Regions from separate parts of the Diaphorobacter sp. LI3 genome, predicted to be linked through region 2. Evidence: riboswitches for the same ligand, from Rfam matches in the RefSeq annotation. Region 2 holds a riboswitch; the other holds the start of a gene.
The links. A riboswitch is a leader RNA that binds a small molecule or an ion and turns the genes downstream of it on or off. The one in region 2 is predicted to bind glycine.

Region 1 (6,302 bases), 1.5 Mb from region 2:
CCCCTACCGGAGATGAACGGCCGAGCGCCGGTCGTCCGCGCGCAGCATGGCCCGGGACGGCGACGGGCCGTCCATATGCATATAGCGCGTGCGCATGTGAATTTCTCCACAATGGGCGTGTTTCGGCTGTGCCTACACGATAGGGCGCCGCCTTGCACTGACCCATCACAAGGAAATTCGCCATGCCCCTCCTGCGCCACGCCACCGCCGCCCTGGCCACGCTGCTGACCGTCACATCCGCCCTCGCCCAGGCCACGGACTGGCCCAAGCAGCCCGTCACCCTGATCATGGGCTTTCCGGCCGGATCGGGCGTGGACGTGGTGGCGCGCGCGGTGCAGGAGCCGCTGGGCCAGAAACTCGGCCAGCCCGTGGTGATCGACTACAAGTCCGGCGCGGCCGGCAACATCGCCAGTGAGTACGTGGCCCGCGCCAAGGCCGACGGCTACACCCTGGCCTTCGGCACGGCCGCCACGCACGGCAGCAATGCAGCGCTCTACAAGAACCTGCCGTTCGACGTGGAGGCCGACTTCGTGCCCGTCGCCCCGCTGATCGACGTGTCCAACGTGCTCACCATCAACCCCGCGGTGATCGACGCCAAGAACCTCAAGGAGTTCGTCGAGGCCGTGCGCGCCAACCCGGGCAAGTACAACTTCGCATCCACCGGCAACGGCACGGGCACGCACATGGCCTTTGCCGAGCTGAATGCGCGCCTGGGCCTGAACATGGTGCACGTGCCCTACAAGGGCGGGCCCGAGGCCATCACCTCGGTGCTGCGCGGAGAGACCTGCTGCATCATGAACCAGGTGCAGACCGTGCTGCCGCACTACAAGACCGGGAAGGTGCGCCTGCTGGGGGTGACCACGGCCAAGCCCGTGGCGGCCGTGAAGGAGGTGCCGCCCATCGGCGCCAGCGGCCTGCCCGGCACCAAGGGCTTTGACAGCTCGATCTGGTTCGGCATCTTCGCCCCCAAGGGCACCGACCCGGCCGTGGTCCAGAAGCTGAACACCGCCTTGCGCGAGGTGCTGGAGCAGCCCGACGTGCGCCAGCGCTTCGAGTCGCAGGGCAACACGGTGCGCATCGAAACGCCCGAGCAGTTCCGCCAGACGGTCCACAAGGACCGCGCGAAGTGGGCGCAGGTGGTGAAGGACGCCAAAATCAGCATCGACTGATTTCGCCCTCCACGCTTTCTTCGACATCCTCCATGTCTTTTTCGCTTCCCCTGGGGGTGGCCGGCCTGGCCGCCCTCGAAGACCGCCTGCGGCACGACCTGCTCACCCTCAACTGGCGTGCCCGCGCATGGCTGCCTCCACGCACCCATGAAGGGCAGCCCGTCACCGACGTGCTCATCATCGGCGCCGGCCAGGCAGGCCTGGCGGCCAGCATGGCGCTGGCGCAGCAGGGCATTGCCGCCGTGCTGCTGGACCGCGCGCCCGCCGACTACGAGGGCCCCTGGGCCACCACGGCGCGCATGGACACGCTGCGCTCGCCCAAGGAGCTCACCGGCCCCGCGCTCGGCGTGCCCTCGCTCACCTTCCGCGCCTGGTTCGAGGCCCAGTGGGGCCGCGAGGCCTGGGCCGCGCTCGACAAGATCCCGCGCCTGCAGTGGATGGACTACCTGCGCTGGTACCGCCGCGTGACGCAGGCCGACGTGCGCAATGAACACACCGTCACTGCCGTGCACCCACGCGCCGACGGCCTGGTGGCGGTGGACGTGCAGGCCCCCACCGGCCACGCCACCTGGCTGGCGCGCCGCGTGGTGCTGGCCACGGGCCGCGACGGCCTGGGCGGCCCGCAGGTCCCTGCCTTCATGCGGGGCGTGGCCCACGCCGCACAGGGTGGCCTGTGGGCGCATTCGTCCGACGTGCTGGACTACGCCACGCTCAAGGGCAAGCGCGTGGGCGTGATCGGCATGGGCTCGTCCGCGATGGACAGCGCCGGCACGGCGCTGGAATGCGGCGCCGCCAGCGTGGACCTGATCGCGCGCCGCGCGGTGATGCCCACGGTGAACAAGTCCAAGGGCTCGGGCGTGCCCGGCCTCACGCAAGGGCACCACGACCTGCCCGACGCATGGAAGTGGCGCATCCGCCATTACATCAACGTGCAGCAGGTGCCGCCGCCGCACGGCAGCACGCTGCGCGTGTCCGGCCACGCCAACGCCTTCTTCCACTTCGGTTGCGCGGTGCAGGGCGTTACGCAGGTGGGCCACGCGCTGCACGTGGCGACGGCCAAGGGTACGTTCGCATTCGACTTCCTGGTTCTCGCCACGGGCTTCGTGATCGACTGGGCACAAAAGCCCGAATTCGCGCCGTTTGCGCGCCATGTGCGCACCTGGGGCGAGCGCTACCAGCCGCCCGCCGGCGATGAAGACCGCGAACTGTCCGACTCGCCCGACCTCGGCCCGGTGTTCGAATTCCGCGAGAAAGCCGCCGGCGCCTGCCCCGGCCTGGACCGCATCCACTGCTTCTGCTACCCGGCGGCGCTGTCGCACGGCACGGTGTCGGGCGACATTCCCGCCATCAGCGACGGTGCACGGCGCCTGGCCAGCGGCATCGCCGGCCTGCTGTACCGCGAGGACGTGGAGCACCACTTCGCCGCGCTGCAGGCCTATGCCGAGCCGGAACTGCTGGGCGACGAATGGACGCCCGCCGACACCTCCCAACGCATCCTGCCTTCGCCATGACCGACACCATCGACCAACTCGCCCGCCTGGGCCATGCCCCCCATGCCCAGGCCGCGCGCCAACAGCGCGCCAAGGCCATCACCGCCACCCAGGCCTGCGAAGACCTGCTGCTCGCGCCAGCACTGCCCGGGGGCCTGGCGCTGGCCGAGCGCCTGTCCGTGGCCCAGGCCGTGGCGGCCGCCAGCGGCGTGGCAACGCTGGCCGACTATTACGGCGCGCGCCTGGCCGGCCTGCCCGCCCCCGCGGCGGATGCCCGCTGGCAAGCCATCACGCATTTCACGCAGCTGCTGGCCACGCAGCCCGCTGCGGCCGACCGCGCGGCCCTGCTCGCCCTGCCCCAGGCGGGCCTCGCCACGCCGGACGTGGTGCTGCTCGCGCAACTCATCGGCTTCGTGGCCTACCAGGCGCGGTTGGTGGCCGGCGTGGCGGCGCTGGCCGCCCTCGGCCCCGCGGGCACCGCAGCCACGGCGGTCGCTCCCACCACGCCGGACGCGCCCTTCGTGCACCCTGCCAACCTGCCCCCGCCCGGCGAGCCGCTGCGCCTGGCCGGCTACACCAGCGAGACGCTGGACTGGAAGGCCTGGCTGCCCGTGGTGGACCCCGCCACCGCCAGCGCCGAGCAGAACGCCGTGCTGGACGCAAGCCACCCCAAGGCACGCACGTCGGACTTCTACCTCGTGCTGGCGCACCAGCCCCGCGTGCTCGCCGAGCGCTCGGAGGCGTTCAACGCCATCATGTATGCGCCTGGCGGCCTGCCGCGCGCCGAGCGCGAGGTGGCCACCACCGTGGTCTCGCGCATCAACGGCTGCGTGTACTGCGCGTCGGTGCATGCGCAGCGCTTCGAGCAACTGGCCAAGCGCAACGACGTGATCGCGCAGATCTTCACCGACCCCGACAGCGCCGGCACCAACGCCCGCGAACGCGCGCTGGCGCAGGCCAGCGCCGCGCTCACGCGCGCGCCCGGTGCATTCGGGCCGCAGCACCTCGCGCCGCTGCGCGCCGCGGGCCTGAGCGACCTGGAAATCCTGGACACGGTGCACGCCGCCTCGCTGTTCGCCTGGGCCAACCGCCTCATGCTCAACCTGGGCGAAGCGGTCTACCCCTGAGCATGCGCCCAGCGCTGCGTCCTGAGGGTTAGCCCGCTGGGGCCGCCGCGCCCGGGCCGCTACGATGGCTGGCGCAGGAGAGCAAACGGCCATGTGCCGTTTCACCGAAGGCGCAAACTCCCATACACGCTCAGGTTCCGTACTGCACACCCACACAGCCGTCTGGAGAGCCGCCACGCCCGCCGTGGCGCACCGAAGGAGCAAGTGCCGCGCACGGTCCCGCGCGGCATGAATCTCTCAGGTACCAAGGACAGGGGGAGCGGCAGCCAGGCCATGTCGCGCCCGCTGTTCGCTATTCATTCAATAGCTGCTCGCGCGCGCCCTGCCTGCGCAAACCTTGAAAAAGGCTTGTAAACAATGCGCGTGATCGTTCTGGGCGCCGGCGTCGTCGGCACCACCTCTGCGTACTTCCTCCAGCAACTCGGCCACGAGGTCACCGTCATCGACCGGCAGGCTTGGCCCGGCGCGGAAACCAGCTTCGCCAACGGCGGCCAGATCTCGGTCAGCCACGCCGAGCCCTGGGCCAACCCCGGCGCGCCGCTCAAGGTGCTGCAGTGGCTGGGCAAAGAGGATGCGCCGCTCTTGTTTCGCTTGCGCGCGGACATGCGCCAGTGGCTTTGGGGCCTGCAATTCCTGCGCGAATGCACGCCCGCGCGCACGCGCCACAACATCGAGCAGATCGTGAGCCTGGGCAGCTACAGCCGCAGCACGCTGCAGCAGCTGCGCGCCGACACGGGCCTGCAGTACGACCAGCGCACGCAGGGCATCCTGCACTTCTACACCAGCACCCAGGAGTTCGACGCCGCGCTAGCGCCCGCCGAGCAGATGCGTGCGCTGGGCTGCCACCGCCGCGTGGTGGACGCAGACGAGGCCGTGCGCATCGAGCCAGCCCTGGCCCACGTCCGCCCGCAGCTGGCGGGCGCCACCTACACGGCGGAGGACGAGTCCGGCGACGCCCACCTGTTCACGCGCGCGCTGGCCGGCGTGGCCCAGGCCGCGGGCGTGCAATTCCGCCTGGGCTGCCACATCACCGCGCTGCACCCGGCGGGCGGCGCCATCGACCATGTGGAGATCACCAACGAGGCCGGCGGCTACGAGCGCGTGCGCGGCGACGCCTACGTGCTGGCGCTGGGCGCATTCAGCCCGCTGCTGGCCCAGCCCCTGGGCCTGCGCCTGCCGATCTACCCGGCCAAGGGCTATTCGGTGACGCTGCCGGTGCGCGACGCGGCCGCCGCCTACCAGGTGAGCTTGACGGACGATGAGTACAAGCTGGTCTTCTCGCGCTACACCAGCGCGCAGGGCGACCGGCTGCGCATCGCGGGGACGGCCGAGCTCAACGGCTACGAGCGCGCACTGAACGCCGTGCGCTGCGAAGCCATCGTGCGGCGCGTGGAGCAGCTCTTTCCCGGCGCGGGCGATGCGAGCCAGGCGCAGTTCTGGAGCGGCCTGCGCCCCGCCACGCCGAGCAACGTGCCGCTGATCGGCAAGACGCGCTACGGCAACCTGTTCCTGAACACCGGCCACGGAACGCTGGGCTGGACCCACGCCTGCGGCTCGGGCAAGTCCATCGCGCGCATCGTGAGCGGGCTGGAGCCGGAGCTGGACTTCGCGTTCTGCGGCCTGCCGCGCCCTGCTGCGGCGCCCCGCCCCGCCGTCATCGGCGTTTGAGCAAGCGCCACGGCGCTATGCATTGCATAGCTGTTCGCGCTTGATGGACGGGCGCTAGAGGCCAAAAAGGCTTATAAAGCCCCGTCCGGCGCGACGAACACCGTCAGCACGCCCGTGTAGCCATAGAGCCGGTGCGCGGCGATTTCGCCGCCGGCGAAGAAGCCCGCCAGGGGCACGTCGCCCAGCGCATGGCGCACGATCTGCAGCTCGGCGCTGGGCCCACCGAAGTGCGGCCCGCCGCGGCCCGAACAACTCACATACAGCGCACCGCAAATGCGCCGGCCGCCCGCCGGCTCGGCATGCGGCGCGCTGCCTGCGGCGGGCAGCGCCTGCGCCTCTTCGAGTTGGGGCGACAGCTCCTCACGGATCTCGGCGCAGATGCGCATCAGGTCGGCACGGGCCGCGCCGACGTTGCGCTGGCAGAAGGCCAGGCGCATGCCCACCTCGACATGGTCACCCAGCGCCACGCCGCTGCGCGTCGCGTCCAGCCCGACGATGTGGCGCACGCGCGTGTCGGCGCCGAAATGGCCCGTGCGCTGGCGCTGCGGTGCGTCCGCGTCCTCCAGCCCTGCCAGCGTGGCGCGCACGGCGCGCAGGGCGGCCTGGGCGTCGCCCTGCAGCGTCACCCCTAGCGTGTCCAGCAGCACGTCCAGCGCGGGCTCGCCGTCCAGCTCCAGCACCACGTTGTCCTGCGCGGCGGTGATGGCCGCCTGCGCGCCGATGGGCTGGCAGCCCTGCGTGACGCGCGAGACCAGTTCCACCTGCGCATCAAAGGCCACGCCCGACAGGCCGCCGTGCAGCACGCCGTCGCCCTCGCCGCCGGCGGGCAGCGCCAGTTGCACCTGCGC
Region 2 (6,302 bases):
TGCCATTCCTCCTGGGAATTGGCCACCACCACGGTGATGCCGATGGGGGCGGCGCGGGTCTGGATGACTTCGATGGTCTGCGGGTGCGCATCGCCTGCCACGATGAAGACGTCGCTCTTGGACTTGACCGAGCGCTTAGCCAGCGTCATGGCCTCGGCGGCAGCGGTCGCCTCGTCGAGCATGGAGGCGTTGGCGATGGGCATGGCCGTGAGGTCGCACACCATGGTCTGGAAGTTGAGCAGCGCCTCCATGCGGCCCTGGGAGATCTCGGCCTGGTAGGGCGTGTAGGCCGTGTACCAGGCAGGGTTTTCCAGCACGTTGCGCAGGATGACGCCCGGCGTGTGCGTGCCGTAGTAGCCCTGGCCGATGAAGCTCTTGAGGATGCGGTTCTTCGACGCAATGGCCTGGAGTTCAGCCAGCGCTGCGGCCTCGGTGGCCGGCGCGGGCAGGTCCATGGGGCGCTGGCGCGCGATGGAGCGCGGCACGATGGAATCAATGAGCGCGCGGCGCGAAGCCTCGCCGATCACCGACAGCATGTGTGCTTCGTCGGCGGCGTCGATGCCAATGTGGCGGGGCAGGAATTCAGCGGCGTTTTCAAGCGCCGCCAGGGGCAGGGGGGAGGGCATCTGCATGGCGAGGGACCAGTCTCAAGAGCGATGGGGCGGTGCGGCGGCGCCGTGTGCACGGCGCCGCGGGTGCATCAGGCGTTCTGGGCGAAGGCGGTATAGGCCGTTTCGTCCATCAGACCGGCGAGTTGGCCGGCGTCGCTGAGCTTGACCTTGAAGAACCAGCCGGCGCCCAGCGGGTCGGAGTTGGCCAGGGACGGGTCGGCGCGCAGGGCCTCGTTGACCTCGACGATTTCGCCGGACACGGGCATGTAGACATCGGCAGCGGCCTTGACGGACTCGACCACGCCGGCCACGTCGCCCTGGGCAAAGGTGGTGCCCACCGCGGGCAGGTCCACGAACACCACGTCGCCCAACGCATCCTGCGCGTGGACGGTGATGCCGACGACGGCCGCGGCCGGGTCGGCTGCGTTGATCCATTCATGGTCTTTGGAAAACTGGATGCTCATGAGGGGCTCCGGGAAGAAGAGGTGGAAGGAAAGGGTATGAGAGTGGTCAGCCCGCACTGTAGCCGGGCTGACCTGGGCGCGGTGATAGTTCGCTGCGGTGAATTCAGCCGCGGTAGTAGCGTGTGGGAACAAAGGGCGTGGCAGCCACTTCCATGGGCACGGCCTTGCCGCGCACCATGGCGTTCATGCGCGCGCCTGCGGCAGCATAGGCAGGCGTCACGTAGGCCAGGGCGATGGGCTTGTCGGCAGTGGGGGCCAGCAGGCCGCTGGTGACTTCGCCGATGCGCTCGCCCGACTCGTTTTGCAACTCGGTGTGCTCACGCACGGGCACGCGCTCCAGCGCCACCAGGCCCACGCGCTTGCGCGTGAGAGTGGCCGGGTTGTCGATCTGGGCCAGCACCTTGTCGGCACCGGGAAAACCGCCAGCGCGCGCGCCGCCTGTACGGCGCACCTTCTGGATGGCCCAGTTCAGGCCGGCTTCGGACGGGGTGGTGGTGGTGTCGATGTCGTTGCCATACAGGCACAAGCCGGCTTCCAGGCGCAGCGAGTTGCGTGCACCCAGGCCGATGGGCTTGACCTCGGGCTGGGCCAGCAGCGTGCGCGCCAAGGCCTCGGCCTGCGCGACGGGCACCGAGATCTCGAAGCCGTCCTCTCCGGTGTAGCCGCTGCGCGTCACGAAGCACTGCGCCCCGGCGATGTCGAAATGCCCGCCGGTCATGAACACCAGTTTGTCCACGCCTGGGGCCAGACGCGCGAGCACCGCAGCCGCCTGTGGGCCCTGCAGCGCGAGCAGGGCCTGGTCGGGCAGGGGAATCACCTGGCAGCGTTGGCCGATGCGCTCCTGGATGTGGGCAATGTCGCCCACCTTGCAGGCGCCGTTGACGATCACGAAGAGCTCGTCCTGCGCCATGCGGAAGAACATGAGGTCGTCGATGATGCCGCCCTCGTCATTGAGGAGCAGGCCGTAGCGCTGCTTGCCCACGGGCAGGTCGACCACGTCCACGGGCATCAGCGTCTCGAATGCTGCTGCGGCGTCAGGGCCGACCAGCTTGAGCTGCCCCATGTGCGACACGTCAAACAGGCCGGCCGCCGTGCGCGTGTGGTGGTGCTCGGCCATCAGGCCCAAGGGGTATTGCACGGGCATGGAGTAGCCGGCGAAGGGCACCATGCGGGCGCCCAGTTCGATGTGCAGGGCGTTGAGGGGAGTGGTGAGCAGGTCGGACATGGCGGACATGGCAATGGGCGAAGGCAAATGGTGGAGCGATCTCTCGATCGCCGATTTGCCCCGCTGTCCGCTTTACCTGAGAGATTCACCCCGCCTGCATGGCATGTCACGGGGCTTGCTCCTTCGGTGGGCCGCATGCTGCTGCGGCCTCTCTCCAGCAAGGGAAACACCCGCATCCCTGCGGGCGTGTCGCCAGTCCTTTTGCCTGAGCGTTCGGCTGCTGCCTGCGCCTTCGGCGGCCCGGCCCTGGGGGGCGCGGACTCTCTCCTGACGGGACGGATTCTATCTATTTTGCGTACACGAGATCACGCAGGGCCAGTGAAAGCGATGGCACGTAGGTGATGACCAGGAGGCACAGCAGGACCACGCCCACGAACGGCAACAGGTGGGCGACGATACGATCCAGGGAGATGCGCGCCACCGTGCATGCCGCGAACAGGTTCACGCCAAAGGGCGGCGTGATCATGCCGAGCGCCAGGTTCACCACCATGATCAGCCCGAAGTGCACCGGGTCCACGCCGAAGTGCTGGGCCACCGGCGCCAGGATCGGCGCCAGCACGATGATGGCGGCGCTGGTCTCGATGAACATGCCGATCACGAACAGCGCGGCATTCACGCCCAGCAGGAACAGCGCGGGCGACTGCAGCACCTCCTGCAGCCAGCGGCCGATGGCGTCCGGCACGCCAGCGCGCGTGATAAGGAAGGCAAACAGGCCCGCATTGGCAATGATGAACATGATCACCGCCGACGAGATGGCCGACTTGCGCAGGATGGCGAACAGGTCCGCGACGCGGATCTCGCGGTAGATCAGCATGCCCACCACCAGCGCGTAGAACACGGCCACGGCAGAGGCCTCGGTGGGCGTGAACACGCCGCCGTAGATGCCGCCCAGGATGATGACTGGCATCAGCAGTGCCCAGCCCGCCTGCAGCAGCGCGCGGCCGAAGGGCATGCGCCCATCGCCGTCATGCTTGCCCCAGCCCTTGTACTTGCAATACACCCAGACGAACAACATCAGCGCACCGCTGATGAGGATGCCGGGGCCGAAGCCGGCGATGAACAGCTCGCCAATCGACACCTCGGCCGCCACGCCGTACAGGATCATGGGGATCGACGGAGGGATGATCACGCCCAGCTCGGCACTGGTGGCCTGCAGCGCGGCCGCGTAGCTGGTGGGATAACCGTGCTTGATGAGCGCGGGAATCAGGATGGCGCCGATGGCGAATGTGGTTGCCACCGACGAGCCCGACACAGCTGCGAAGATCATGCAGGTGAGCACGCAGGTCATGGGCAAGCCACCCTGCACGCCGCCCACGATGCTCTTGGCAAACTCCACGAGCCGTCGCGAGATGCCGCCGGTCTCCATGAGGTTGCCCGCCAGGATGAAGAACGGAATGGCTGCGAGCGGAAACTTGTTGATGGAGGCGAACATCTCCTTCACGGAGATCAGCATGTTGGCGTTCGCCACCTGGATGCCCAGGATGGAGGCCAGCCCGATGGAGACGGCCACGGAGATGGTGAGCGCGAAGCACAGCACCATGGTGGAGATCATGACCGTGGTCATAGGGCCCCCACGCGCGTCATTTCATGTACCCGCCGCCCGCCGAGGGGGCCGCTCGCTTGCTTGAGGCGGCTCTGCGCGGCGCTCATTGGGCAGTCTCCAGTTCATGGCGCTGCGGGTCGATCAGATTGCCCACGATGCCGAGGATGCTGAACAGCCCACCCACGGGCATGGCCAGATAGGCCCAGAACATGGAAACCGACTCCAGCCCTGCCATCGACTGCACGCCGCCGCGGCGCGCGTAGTCCCACCCCCACCAGATGATCACGGCGATGAGCGCCAGCGCTGCCAGGCACACCACCCAGTCCAGCACGCGGCGCAGCGGGCGCGGGCTCCAGCGGTAGAGCACGTCGACGCTGACCATGGCGCCCTGCCGGAATGCCATGGGAATCGCCAGAAACACCATCCAGATCAGGCTGAAGCGGATCAGCACCTCGGTCCACTCGGCCGGCTCTTCGAAAACGAAACGCATCAGGATCTGGAACATGCCGAGCGCCGAGGCCAGCGCCAGCATGGCGCAGGCGCCCCACATGGCGACGGCGGTGCTCCAGCGCTCGCAGGAGAGGAAGAAGGTTTTCATGCGCACTCACGAAAATATGAATAAAAACGCCCGTGGCGCATGATCCACGGGCGGTAGCAGCTACTGAAAAGTGAGCGTCACTTGTAGTTGCGGATCTTGTCGAGGTTGGCCTTGCCGAACTCTTTCTCGAACTGCGCGTTCACGGGCGCGAGCGCGGCGACAAACTTGGACTTGTCCAGATCGTCGATCACCGTCATGCCCTTGGCGCGCAGGTCGGCCACGCCCTTGGCGTCGTCCTCGTCCACGCGAGCGCGGTTGGCCTTGGTGCCTTCCTTGGCGGCGTCGATGAAGGCCTGCTTGTCGGCGGCGGAGAGCTTGTCGAACACCCCCTTGTTCATCACGAAAATGCAGGGCGAGTAGACGTGGCCGGTGAGCGAGAGGTGCTTTTGCACCTGGTCGAACTTGGCCGAGATGATGACGGGCAGGGGGTTTTCCTGGCCGTCCACCGTGCCTTGTTGCAGGGCGGTGAACACTTCGGGGAAGGCCATGGGCGTGGTGATGATGCCGAAACCCTTGTACGCGGCGATGTGCACCGGGTTCTCCATGGTGCGCATCTTCAGGCCCTTCAGATCCTCGGGCGTCTTCACGTCGCGCTTGCTGTTGGTCATGTGGCGAAAGCCATTCTCCGCCCAGGCCAGCGCCTTGAAGCCCTTGGCATCGAACTTGGTCAGCAGGTCCTGGCCGATCGGGCCGTCGAGCACGGCGCGGGCGTGGGCCTTGTCACGGAACAGGAAGGGCACGTCCAGGATCTTGGTCTCGGGCACGAAGTTGGGCACCGGACCGGTGGAGCTGAAGGCCAACTCCTGCGTGCCCAGCTGCACCGCCTCGATAGATTCGCGCTCGCCGCCCAGCGCGCCGTTGTAGAAGGTCTGCACCTTGTAGCGCCCGCCTGTGCGCTTTTCGACCTCCTTGGCAAACGTGTCGATGGCGACGCCCTGGTGGGAGTTCTGCGCCGTCGAGATGCTGATGCGCATTGTGGTTTGTGCCAAGGCCGTTGCGGCCATGCCCAGTGCCAAGCCCAGGCCCAGCGCAAGTTTGGTCAGCTGCATGTTGTCTCCTGTGAATCTGCGGGTGCTGCCGAAAAATTATGGCAATGCAACATGACGCAGGTCATAGGGGTTTGCGCGGGGACTTGAGGAGGGCAGTCCTGACCCGTCTTGCCAAGTCCCCGCCCAGCGGTAACCAGGCGGGGTCTCGTCAATGTCGTGCGCCCCGGTAAGAGCGCCTTGATGGAGAAGAAGTATGCGCCGCGGGTTGTGGATGAATTTGCTGAATTTCTCTATAAAAACCTACATTGAAGAAAAATTTTCTGCAGTATCTAGGTTTCACGAATAATGCAGCACATGGATCGCCTAGACAGAAAAATTCTCTCCGTCCTGCAAGGCAATGCACGCGCCAGCCTGCAAGAGATCGGCGCCGCCGTCGGCCTGAGCCCCTCGCCGTGCTGGGGCCGCATCAAGAAGATGGAGGAGGCCGGCGTGATCGAAGGCTATACCGTGCGCCTGAACCCGCTGGCGCTGGACCTGGGCGACACGGTGCTGGTGCAGGTGACGCTGGACAGCCATTCGGACAACACGCTGGAAAAGTTCGGCGAGATGCTTGCCAGTATCCCGGAAGTGGTGGAGGCGCACCTGGTCTCTGGCGACTACGATTACCTGCTGCGCGTGGTGGTCAAAGACACGCGCGACTACGAGCGCCTGCTGCGCGAGAAGCTTTACAGGATCAAGGGTATACGCCACAGCCGCTCGAGCTTCGTGTTGCGCACGCTCAAGAAGGCGGACCTGCCCCTGTTCCCGGGTTAACACTTCTCGCGGCGATTGGCCGTCAGAACTTCCACGTCACGTCCAGGCGTACGTTGCGG

Region 1: another riboswitch for glycine. It lies ahead of MRB47_RS03120 (D-amino acid dehydrogenase); the one in region 2 lies ahead of gcvT (glycine cleavage system aminomethyltransferase GcvT).

The regions. Positions count from the first base shown of each region.
Region 1 is NZ_CP094346.1:664,573-670,874, reverse strand. Features, by position in the region: gene MRB47_RS03140 (YXWGXW repeat-containing protein) at 1-16, shown strand, start outside; gene MRB47_RS03135 (Bug family tripartite tricarboxylate transporter substrate binding protein) at 183-1,169, shown strand; gene MRB47_RS03130 (NAD(P)-binding domain-containing protein) at 1,202-2,680, shown strand; gene MRB47_RS03125 (peroxidase-related enzyme) at 2,677-3,786, shown strand; glycine riboswitch at 3,939-4,050, shown strand; gene MRB47_RS03120 (D-amino acid dehydrogenase) at 4,144-5,454, shown strand; gene MRB47_RS03115 (FIST N-terminal domain-containing protein) at 5,526-6,302, opposite strand, start outside.
Region 2 is NZ_CP094346.1:2,204,621-2,210,922, forward strand. Features, by position in the region: gene gcvP (aminomethyl-transferring glycine dehydrogenase) at 1-632, opposite strand, end outside; gene gcvH (glycine cleavage system protein GcvH) at 701-1,075, opposite strand; gene gcvT (glycine cleavage system aminomethyltransferase GcvT) at 1,179-2,309, opposite strand; glycine riboswitch at 2,354-2,468, opposite strand; glycine riboswitch at 2,488-2,580, opposite strand; gene MRB47_RS10220 (TRAP transporter large permease) at 2,587-3,864, opposite strand; gene MRB47_RS10225 (TRAP transporter small permease) at 3,947-4,441, opposite strand; gene MRB47_RS10230 (TRAP transporter substrate-binding protein) at 4,519-5,490, opposite strand; gene MRB47_RS10235 (Lrp/AsnC family transcriptional regulator) at 5,785-6,243, shown strand; gene MRB47_RS10240 (TonB-dependent receptor domain-containing protein) at 6,266-6,302, opposite strand, start outside.